DNA from 3 places in the Tardiphaga sp. 619_E2_N8_4 genome. Region 2 is predicted to be linked to each of the others. Evidence: predicted binding sites of a transcription regulator. Region 2 holds the regulator's gene; each other region holds the start of a gene.

Region 1 (3,629 bases), 3.9 Mb from region 2:
TGTTGAAGCAGGTCTCGAACATCCTGAGATAATCGATCATCGGCTTTGACCGTTCGGTGAGCCGTTCTCCGGGGACGATCGTGGCGATGCCGGGCGGGTAGACCACGAACGGCGTCGTCGCGACGCGCCCGAAGATCTCATCGATCGGGAGGTAATCGACGTCGTTGCGCACCAGACAGCGCGCGGCATCATGGGGTGACATGGCAATCTCCGGCAGATGGTCAGCGGAGAATTGCCTGGTCTGAAGTTCGCTCACATTGGCCTCGCGGAAGAACCGGTGCATGTCGCCGCATAGATCCCGCAGGCGTATGCCCGCGTAACGCGCGGGCCTGCGCCGTGCGAATTCCGGGATGACGTCTTCCAGCAACGCGTTGTCGTCATGAAACTTCTTGAAGGCGACAAGGCCCGATATCAGCGTGCCGGCCTTGCTGGCCTCCACGCCGGGCGTCAGCAGGAAGAGCAGCGAGTTAAGGTCGTTCTTCTCCGGCACGATGCGATTTTCGCGCAGGAACTGCGCGACCACGGGCGCGGGGATGCCGTGTTCCGCATAGCCGCCGGTGGTGCGGTCGAAGCCGGGTGTCAGTACCGTCAGCTTGTTGGGATCGGTCATGGCGAAGCCGGCGACCATTCCGGGAAAGCCGTGCCAGGCAGCCTCAGGGGCGAGCTGCCAATAGGACGGATTGGTGGCGAGCTGGTCAGTGCCGATGCTTTCCCACGGCACATTGTGAACAGCGCCTTCGCTGGCTGCGTCGGGAATTGCGACGCGCTCGGGCACGAAGGGTTCGAAGAACCAGCGACGCTCGGCGCGGGTTTCCTTCTCCTCGAATTCGCGGCGGACGGCGCGCATCTTCTTGCGCAGTTCGATGCCCAGCCGGATCGTGTCGTCCCACAACACTTCGCCAGAGCGGCCCTTCATCATCTGCGCGCCGACATCCAATGATGCGAACAGTGGATAGAATGGCGAGGTCGAGGCGTGCTGCATGAAGCTTTCGTTGAAGCGCCGATGCTCGACGCGGCGCTTCTGCCCGCGGATATGACGATCCTTCATGTGGATCTGCGACGCCTGCGAGAAGCTCGCGAGCTGCTTGTGGGTCGACTGCGTCGCGATGATGCCCGGCGAATCCGGGCCGAGCTCCTTGAGCCCCATGGCGAAGCGGCCGGCATAGAGCGGGTGGAATTTCATGAAACCCGCCCATGCTTCGTCGAACAGGATGTAATCGCAGAGATGGCCGATGCGCGCGATGATCATCTCGGCGCTGTAGATGGTGCCGTCATAGGTGCACTGTTCGACCACGGCGACGCGGAACGGGCGTGGACGCTTCCAGGCCTCGGGATCCGTGACCAGCGGATTGATACGGATGCGCTCGCGCAGCGCGTCCTCGTCGAGCGCATCCCAGTTCATCGGGCCGATCAGGCCCCAGGGATTGCGCGTCGTCGGCACATAGATCGGCACACCGCCTGAAATCATCAATGCGCCGTGCAGGGCCGCCTTGTGGTTGTTGCGATCGAACAGCACCAGATCGCCATCGGTGACCAGAGCCGATAGCGCGACCTTGTTGGAGGTCGAGGTGCCGTTGAGCACGAAATAGGTTTTCTCCGCCCCGAAGATCTGCGCGGCTTCCTTCTGCGCCTGCAAAGCAGGGCCCTCGTGAGTCAGCAGATCGCCGAGATCGAGCACCGAATTGTCGAGGTCGTCGCGAAACACGGCTTCGCCGAGATGTTCCATGAACACCCGCCCGATCGGGCTGCGGCTGTAGAACACGCCGCCATTGTGCCCGGGGCAGGTCCAGAGCTGGTTGCCTTCCTCGGCATAGTCGACCAGCGCGCCGAAGAACGGCGTCTTCAGCGTCTCGGCATATTGCTTCAACCGGCTGATCAGATTCTTGGCGATGAACGGCGGTGTTTCCTCCGACAGGAAGACATAGCCGTCGATGAAATCGAGCACCTCGACCGGGACGTCTTCAAACCGCTTGCGACGGATCAGCAGGATGATGGGGAAATCGAGGCCCCGTTTGCGCATCAGGTTGATCAGCGCCGCGGTCTTGCCTTCGAGGCCCTTCTTGCCCCAGTCGACCACCATGCAGCCGATCGCCGCGTCGGTCTGGACCGCGATCGTGGCGTCTTCGAGCTTGCGCGCCTTGACGACCTCGAAGCCGGAACGCTCGATCTCATCGACGATCTGATTGAGGCGAATGCCCTCGAGATCGTCGGCGTCGAATGTTGGCATCGCAAACAGGAAATTGAAGCGTTTGAAATAGTCCATTTGTGCACCGATCTTGTTTCGCAGCGATGTCTCGCTGCGTTACGTGACAATTCAGTGACTGAAGCCGCGTTAAGGTATCTCAGTCAGAAAAAAGCTCAGAGAACATGCCGCGCGGCGGAAGTTCCGGTGGCCCGGCATCCCATCGCGCATCTCGGCCTTTAGACAGGCAGTCGCATGATCGCGCAGGAATCACCAGCGGCGGCGGCGGGAGCGAATGGCTTGCGGATCAGAAGTCCTTCGGCGACAGCCAGATTTCCCAGCAGCGACGAGTCCTGTTTCATCACCGGCGTCGCCACCACGGTGCCGTCGGCGCGGGTTTCCAGACGCGTGCGCAGATAGTCCTCGCGCTGGTCGTTGGCGGCGAGGTCGCGGCCGAGCACCGCGGGTTCGAGCGCGTGAGCGACCTCGTTTCGGCCGGATAGCGCGCGCAGCAGCGGCACCATGAACAGGAAGCCGCAGACATAGGACGAGACGGGATTGCCGGGCAGGCCGATCACGCGCATGCCCTGGCGGCGTCCGTGCATCATCGGCTTGCCGGGCCGCATGGCGATGCGCCAGAACGCCATCTCGACGCCGGCATTGATCAGGGATTGCTGCACGAGGTCGTGGTCGCCGACCGACGCGCCGCCGGTGGTGATCAGCACGTCCGCCTTCAGATCGATCGCGCACTGAATGGCCGATGTGGTCGCCTCCAACGTGTCGACGGCGATGCCGAGATCGATCACCTCGGCGCCTTCAGCGCGGGCCAACGCACGCAGCGCGAAACCATTGGAGAGCACGATCTGGCCGGGGCCAGGGACCGCGCCGGGCATGACCAGTTCGTCGCCGGTGGCGAGCACGGCAACGACCGGCCGTCGCCGCACGGGCAGTGACGGATGGTTCATCCCGGCAGCAAGCGCCAGGTCGCGATCGGTAAGGCGGGTGCCGGCGCGCAACAGCACATCGCCTTCGTTGAAATCGACGCCAGCCGGGCGGATATGCTTGCCGGAAATCGCGGCCTCGTTGATCCCGACCATATCGCTATCGCGCGTGGTATCTTCCTGGATTACGACGGCGTCGGCGCCAGCGGGCAGCACGCCGCCGGTGAAGATTCGCAGGGCTTCGCCGGTCTGCAGCGGGCGGTCGAACGGCTTGCCTGCGGCGATCTCGCCGATCACGCGGAGCTTGGCGCCCAATGTCGCATCGGCGGCGCGCACCGCATAGCCGTCCATGGCCGACATGGGCTCCGGTGGCTGCGTGCGCAGCGAAGCGATGTCGCGGGCGAGCACGCGGTGGAACGCGTCTTCCAGCGGCACCATCTCCTCAGGCAGCGCATCGGCGCCCGCGAGAATCGCGGCCATGGCATCGGTAACCGGCATCAGGGCCA
Region 2 (3,629 bases):
CTCGCCGTCCGGGCTCTTGAACAGGTTCGACATGTGCCAGAGCTTGGTGGCCTGCTCCTGCAATGCGGCGACCATATGTGGGTGCGCATGGCCCAGCGCGTTCACGGCAACGCCGCTGGTGAAATCGAGATAACGCTCGCCATCGGTTCCAATCAGCCACGCGCCTTCACCGCGCTCGAAAGCGACATCCGCACGCGCGAAAACAGGCAGCAAGTGAGCCTGAGAGAGGGGCGAAGACGTTGCGTTGCTGGTCATAACCGATCCGATCGAAAAGACTGCGGCCGCGTCGATGACAACTGTGCGAAATCGAACAACGGACCCTAGAAACGAAACGTGCCGCCCTTCTCGGGCGGCACGTGGGCATTATTCTATGTGTGCTGTGAAGACTGTCAACCGCGCACTGCGGCTTTCGAGTCACACGGAGTCGCAGAAAAAGCCGATTTTGCAGCTTTATTTGCAGAAGCATGTGGACGCGGCATGCCCGACTCTTGCGCGCGAGTCACGGCATATTGTAGCTTTTGCCTCGTCGGATACGACATCTCGTGCGGCGGTAGATCCTTTTGACACATCCAGTGCGGCGTAACAGCCGGACGCGAAATTCGCGCCCGGTGAGCGCTAAAGGATTCTGACCGCAGGGATTTTTGAAGTCTCAACTCGCAGCGCTGCCCGGTCAGGCCGGCGCTCACGAAGGGAAAACGGCGATGACGGTAATGACATGGACCGACGATCGCGTCGAACAGTTGAAGAAACTCTGGGAAGGCGGCCTTTCCGCGAGCCAGATCGCTGCGGAACTCGGTAACGTGACCCGCAACGCCGTAATCGGCAAGGTGCACCGTCTCGGCCTGTCCGGCCGTGCCAAGAGCCCCTCCTCGGCAGCTCCGCGGCAGCGCAAGGCGCGCCCGGCGCAGCAGATGGTACGCGTCGCCCGCCCGATGGCGCGCGGCAACACAGCATTGGCCCATAACTACGAGATCGAGGCCGAGCCCGACCCGATCGCCTATGACAACATTGTGCCGATCAGCCAGCGCCTGTCGCTGGTCGAACTCAACGAAGCCACCTGCCATTGGCCGATCGGCGATCCGTCGAGCGCGGACTTCTATTTCTGCGGCGGCAAGGCCCTGGCCGGCGCCCCCTATTGCGCACATCACTCGCGCATCGCCTATCAGCCGGCCAGCGACCGCCGCCGCGCGGTGCCGAAGCCGACGCGCTGAGCTGGAAGATATCTAAACCAAATGAAAATGCCCGGTGATGAGCCGGGCATTTTTTGTTTGGGGCTTCTAACCTCGCCCCGCTTGCGGGGAGATGTCGGCGTCCGCATGCGAAGCATGAGGGCGTCGGGTGAGGGCCCCGCTCCACAGACTCCGAAGCCGATGGAGAGTCCCCCTCATCCGACCCGGCGTCGCTGCGCAATGCCGGGCCACCTTCTCCCCGCAGGCGGGGAGAAGGAAGATACCTACTCCGCCGCCTTGTCGAACCGGTCGTCCAGCGCGTAGCCGGCGCCGCGCACGGTGCGGATCGGATCGGGCTCACCGGCGGGATTGAGCAGCTTGCGCAGGCGGCCGATATGCACGTCGACGGTGCGCTCGTCGATATAGATGTCGCGGCCCCAGACGCTGTCGAGCAACTGCTCGCGGCTGAACACGCGGCCCGGATGTTCCAGGAAGAACTCCAGCAGGCGATATTCGGTCGGACCGAGATCGATCGGACGGCTTGAGCGCACGACGCGGCGCTTGTCACGGTCGAGTTCGATGTCGCCAAACGCCAGGACAGTGGCGAGACGCTCGGGAGCTGCACGACGGAGCAGGCCCTTCACGCGGGCCAGGAGCTCCGGCACGGAGAACGGCTTGACGATGTAGTCGTCGGCACCGGTGGCGAGACCGCGGACGCGCTCGCTCTCTTCGCCACGCGCCGTCAGCATGATGATCGGCAATGCCTTGGTTTCAGGCCGTGCGCGCAAGCGGCGGCACAGTTCGATGCCGGACAGGCCCGGCAGCATCCAGTCGAGCACCACGAGATCCGGCACCCGCTCCTTCAAGCGGGTGTCCGCATCGTCGCCGCGAGCGACGGTTTCAACATCATAGCCTTCGGCGTCGAGATTGTAGCGAAGAAGCGTCGTGAGGGCTTCCTCGTCCTCCACCACCAGAATGCGTGCATTCACAGCCATATGGTCAATATCCTCAGTGACGTCCGAAAAGCCTTTAGATCATGATCCTTGCGGAAGACTGGCTTCCACTTTTCCGGATCATGCTTCAGACCGTCGGCGTATTCGCGAATGTGGTCATGTCGCCCTTCGGGCGCTTGTCGAGGATCTGCTGGCCCTCGATCATGTAGAACACGGTTTCCGCAATATTGGTGGCATGGTCACCGATCCGCTCGATATTCTTGGCGCAGAACATCAGGTGGATACAGAACGAAATATTACGCGGGTCTTCCATCATATAGGTCAGGAGTTCGCGGAACAGCGAGGTGCAGATCGCGTCGATTTCCTCGTCGCCCTTCCACACCGTCATCGCGGCGGGCAGATCGTGTGCGGCATAGGCGTCGAGCACAGCCTTGACCTGGGTGGTCACGAGGTCGGTCATGTGCTCGAGGCCGCGGATCAGCTTCAGCGGATGGAAGTCGCTGTCGAGTGCATTGACGCGCTTACCGATATTCTTGGAGAGATCGCCGATGCGTTCCAGATCGGTGGCGACGCGCAGCGCGCCGACGATCTCGCGCAGATCGACAGCCATCGGCTGGCGCTTGGCGATGGTCAGCACGGCGCGCTCTTCGATCGTGCGCTGCAACTGGTCGATCTCGGAGTCAGTGGCGACGACGCGCGCACCGAGCGCGACGTCCCGGCGGATCAGCGCATCGACGGATTCGACGATCTGCCGTTCCGCGAGGCCACCCATCTCGGCAACGAGACGGGTCAGCTCCTGCAGATCGTCGTCGAAAGCCTTGGTGGTGTGTTCAAAAGCCATCTCAAATTCCTCCCGCGAATATGTCGCGTCAGCCGAAGCGGCCGGTGATGTAATCCTGGGTGCGGCGATCGGTCGGCGACGTGAAGATCTTGTTGGTCTGATCGAACTCGATCAACTCGCCGAGATACATGAAGGCCGTGCTGTCGGAGACGCGGGCAGCCTGCTGCATGTTATGGGTCACGATCGCGATCGTGTACTGATCCTTCAACTCGTCGATCAGCTCCTCGATTTTCGCGGTCGAGATCGGATCCAGCGCCGAGCACGGCTCGTCGAACAGGATCACTTCTGGCCGCACCGCGATGGTGCGCGCGATGCACAGGCGCTGCTGCTGACCGCCCGACAGGCTGAGGCCCGATGCGTTGAGCTTGTCCTTGACTTCGTTCCACAGCGCACCGCCGCGCAGCGCCTTCTCGACGCGCACGTCCATCTCCGACTTGGAGATCTTTTCATAGAGGCGGATACCGAAGGCGATGTTTTCATAGATCGTCATCGGGAACGGGGTCGGCTTCTGGAACACCATGCCGACGCGGGCGCGCAGCAGGTTGAGATCCAGCTTCGGATCCAGAATGTTCTGGTTGTCGAGCATGAGCTGACCTTCGGCACGTTGGCCGGGATACAGGTCATACATGCGGTTGAAGATGCGCAGCAGCGTGGACTTGCCGCAGC
Region 3 (3,629 bases), 3.1 Mb from region 2:
GCATCGGCGTGAGCTTGGTGATGCGCAGGCCCATGGTGCGGACAATGCGCCAGCCGCCCATCAGCGTGCCCAGCGCCATCGCCGCCTGACATGACAGCACGACCCAGAACGGCACGGAAAACTCCGTCCCGAGATGGCCCTGCGAGTACAGCAGCACAGCGATGATGCCCATGGTCTTCTGCGCATCATTGCCGCCATGGCCGAGCGAATACAGCGAAGCCGAGACGAATTGCAGGATGCGGAAGGCGCGGTCCACGGCGAAGGGCGTCGAGCGCACCGAGGCCCATGACACGATGGCCACCAGCACCAGCGCCAGCAGGAAGCCCACCAGCGGCGACAGCACAATGGCCAGCAGCGCCTTGGACAGCCCGGTCCACAAGGCTGCCGAGAGTCCTGCCTTGGCGACACCTGCCCCGAGCAAGCCACCGATCAACGCATGCGACGAGCTTGAGGGAATGCCGAGGCCCCAGGTGATCACGTTCCAGACGATGGCGCCCATCAGGGCCGCAAAGATCACCGCGGGATCGATGACGCTGGGCTCGATGATCCCGGTGCCGATGGTGTTGGCGACATGCAGACCGAATACCAGGAAGGCGATGAAGTTGAAGAATGCCGCCCACAGCACGGCATATTGCGGCCGCAGCACGCGCGTCGAGACGATCGTCGCGATCGAATTGGCAGCGTCATGCAAGCCGTTGAGAAAGTCGAACAGCAATGCGATGGCGATGAGGCCGATCAGCACCGGAAAGGCGAGCGTGGCGTCCACCTGATGGCCCTGCCTTATACTTGTTCGATGACGATGCTGTTGATCTCGTTCGCGACGTCGTCGAAGCGGTCGGCCACCTTTTCAAGGTGCTTGTAGATCTCGGCGCCGACCACGAAATCCATGGTGTTGGCGTCACGATGCTTGAGAAAGAGCTCCTTGAGCCCGATGTCGTGCAGATCGTCGACGCGGCCTTCGAGCTTGCCGACTTCCTCGGTGATCGCCGTGAGCAGGCCGACATTATCGCCGATGGCGCTCATCAGCGGCACGGCGCGACCGACAAGGTTGGCGCATTCCACCAGCAGCGTGCCGATTTCGCGCATCGGCGGCTCGAACTGGCGTACCTCGAACAGCATCACCGCTTTCGCCGTCTGCTGCATCTGGTCGATGGAATCATCCATCGCCGTGATGAGGTTCTTGATGTCGACGCGATCGAACGGCGTGATGAAAGTGCGGCGAACGGCGGTCAGCACCTCGCGGGTGATGGCGTCGGCGTCGTTCTCGAACTGGTTGACGCGCTGACAGTAGACCGGCGTCTCGTCGCCGCCTTCCAGCATCCCCGCAAGCGCCTTGGAGCCCTCGACCACGGTCACTGAATGGCGGGCGAACAGGTCGAAAAACCTTTCCTCCCGGGGCAGAAAGGACCGGAACCAACGCAGCATCATCTCATCCAACTGTCAGGAAAACGCAGCGACCGGACCGCCAGATGGCGGACATGGTCCCGCGGGGCCACCGCCGGCGGCCCTGTGTCACACGGATGTCATAAAGCATTTCCGGCCAAGACGGGCAATCGCGCACCTTTTAGGCCCGATCATCCACCGCTTTATGACAGCCTGCTTTTCCTGAGGCAGTGCCTGGATTTAGAGCGACCGCTTGAAGTAATGCGCGATTTCGCCGATGACGCCGCGGCGGAAGGTCAGCACGCAGACCACAAAGATCACGCCCTGGATCACCGTTACCCACTGGCCGAAGCCGGCGAGGTATTGCTGCATGGCGATGATCACGAAGGCGCCGACCACGGGACCGAACAGCGTACCGAGGCCGCCGACCAGGGTGATCAGCACGATTTCACCGGACATGCTCCAGTGCACGTCGGTGAGCGAAGCGTTCTGCGCCACAAACACCTTCAGCGCGCCGGCGAAACCGGCCAGCGTGCCGGACAGGATATAGGCCAAGAGCTTGTACTGGTCGGTCTTGTAGCCGAGCGACACCGCACGCGGCTCGTTCTCACGGATCGCCTTGAGCACCTCGCCGAACGGCGAGTTGATGGCGCGGTAGATGATCAGGAAGCCCAGCGTGAAGCCGGCGAGGATCACGTAATACAGCGTGATCGGCTTCGAGAGATTGAACAGGCCGAACAGCGTGCCCTGCGGAATGCCCTGGATACCGTCTTCACCGTGGGTGAACGGCGTCTGCAGATAAACGAAGTACAGGAGCTGCGACAGCGCCAGCGTGATCATGGCGAAGTAGATGCCCTGACGACGAATGGCGATCAGGCCGGTGACGACGCTGAGCGCAGCGGCCGCGACGACACCGACGACGATGCCGAGTTCGGGCGTCAGGCCCCACACTTTCAGCGCATGCGCCGTGCAGTAGCCGGCGGTGCCCAGGAACATCGCGTGGCCGAAGGACAGCAGACCGCCATAGCCGATCAAAAGGTTGAAGGCACAGGCGAGTAGCGCGAAGCAGAGCGCCTGCATCACGAAGAACGGATAGACGCCAGTGAGCGGCACGACCAGCAACAGCGCGGTCATGATCGCAAAGGCGACCATCTCGTCTTTGACGGTGCGGCGGGGTGACGGAATGGCGTTTTCAGTGATCGTTGTCATATCAGGCAGCCCGTCCCGTCAGTCCGGAAGGTTTCACAAGGAGCACCAGCACCATCAGCACGAAGACGACAGTGTTGGAGGCCTCGGGGTAAAAATACTTGGTCAGACCCTCGATGATGCCGAGGGCGAAACCGGTGATGATGGAGCCCATGATCGAGCCCATGCCGCCGATCACGACGACCGCGAACACGACGATGATCAGGTCCGCACCCATCAGCGGGCGAACCTGGTTGATCGGCGCCGACAGCACGCCCGCGAGTGCCGCCAGACCGACGCCGAGCCCGTAGGTCAGCGTGATCATCAGCGGCACGTTGATGCCGAAGGCGCGGACCAGCGTGGGGTTTTCCGTCGCGGCGCGCAGATAGGCGCCGAGCCGCGTACGCTCGATCAGGAACCAGGTCGCGATACAGACCACCAGCGAGAAGATAACGACCCAGCCGCGATAGATTGGCAGGAACATGAAGCCGAGATTCATGCCGCCCTTGAGCGCATCCGGGATCGCGTAAGGCAGACCCGACGAGCCGAAATAATTCTGGAACACGCCCTGGATGATCAGCGCCAGACCGAATGTCAGCAACAGGCCATAGAGATGGTCGAGATTGGCGATCCATTTCAGCATGGTGCGTTCCATCACCATGCCGAACAGGCCGACCGCCAGCGGCGCCAGGATCAGCGCCGGCCAGTAGCCGATGCCAGCCAGATTGAGCAGGAAGTATGCCGCAAACGCGCCCATCATATAGACGGCGCCATGGGCGAAATTAATGATGTTCAGCATGCCGAAGATCACGGCGAGGCCGAGACTTAACAGCGCATAGAACGAGCCGTTGATGAGTCCGACCAGCAATTGCGCAGACAGGGCCTGTAGATTGATCGACATGTTGTTCTCAACTCTTATCGCAGGAAAGTCTTGGCCCGGCAGCGCGGCGCCGCCGGGCCAACGATCTTATTTCTTCAGCAGCGCACAGGTGCTCTTCTCGATCGGTGTAAAGGCCTGATCGGCTGGCACTGTACCGGCAAGCTTGTAGAAATCCCACGGC

The links. The regulator PhoB, encoded in region 2, activates phosphate uptake and scavenging genes when phosphate is short. The targets are predictions, from matches to a motif close to TGTCATNNANCTGTCAT.
Region 1: AB8A23_RS21940 (Orn/Lys/Arg decarboxylase N-terminal domain-containing protein) is a predicted target of PhoB. The motif match lies at 2,307-2,323, and genes of this name have one in related genera.
Region 3: AB8A23_RS18230 (DUF47 domain-containing protein) is a predicted target of PhoB. The motif match lies at 1,428-1,444, and genes of this name have one in related genera.

The regions. Positions count from the first base shown of each region.
Region 1 is NZ_JBPWQJ010000001.1:4,556,657-4,560,285, reverse strand. It holds gene AB8A23_RS21940 (Orn/Lys/Arg decarboxylase N-terminal domain-containing protein) at 1-2,263, opposite strand, end outside; gene AB8A23_RS21935 (molybdopterin molybdotransferase MoeA) at 2,422-3,629, opposite strand, start outside.
Region 2 is NZ_JBPWQJ010000001.1:670,272-673,900, forward strand. It holds gene AB8A23_RS03170 (aspartate aminotransferase family protein) at 1-255, opposite strand, end outside; gene AB8A23_RS03175 (GcrA family cell cycle regulator) at 702-1,211, shown strand; gene phoB (phosphate regulon transcriptional regulator PhoB) at 1,454-2,158, opposite strand; gene phoU (phosphate signaling complex protein PhoU) at 2,250-2,963, opposite strand; gene pstB (phosphate ABC transporter ATP-binding protein PstB) at 2,992-3,629, opposite strand, start outside.
Region 3 is NZ_JBPWQJ010000001.1:3,798,497-3,802,125, reverse strand. It holds gene AB8A23_RS18235 (inorganic phosphate transporter) at 1-766, opposite strand, end outside; gene AB8A23_RS18230 (DUF47 domain-containing protein) at 781-1,425, opposite strand; gene AB8A23_RS18225 (branched-chain amino acid ABC transporter permease) at 1,624-2,592, opposite strand; gene AB8A23_RS18220 (branched-chain amino acid ABC transporter permease) at 2,594-3,469, opposite strand; gene AB8A23_RS18215 (ABC transporter substrate-binding protein) at 3,536-3,629, opposite strand, start outside.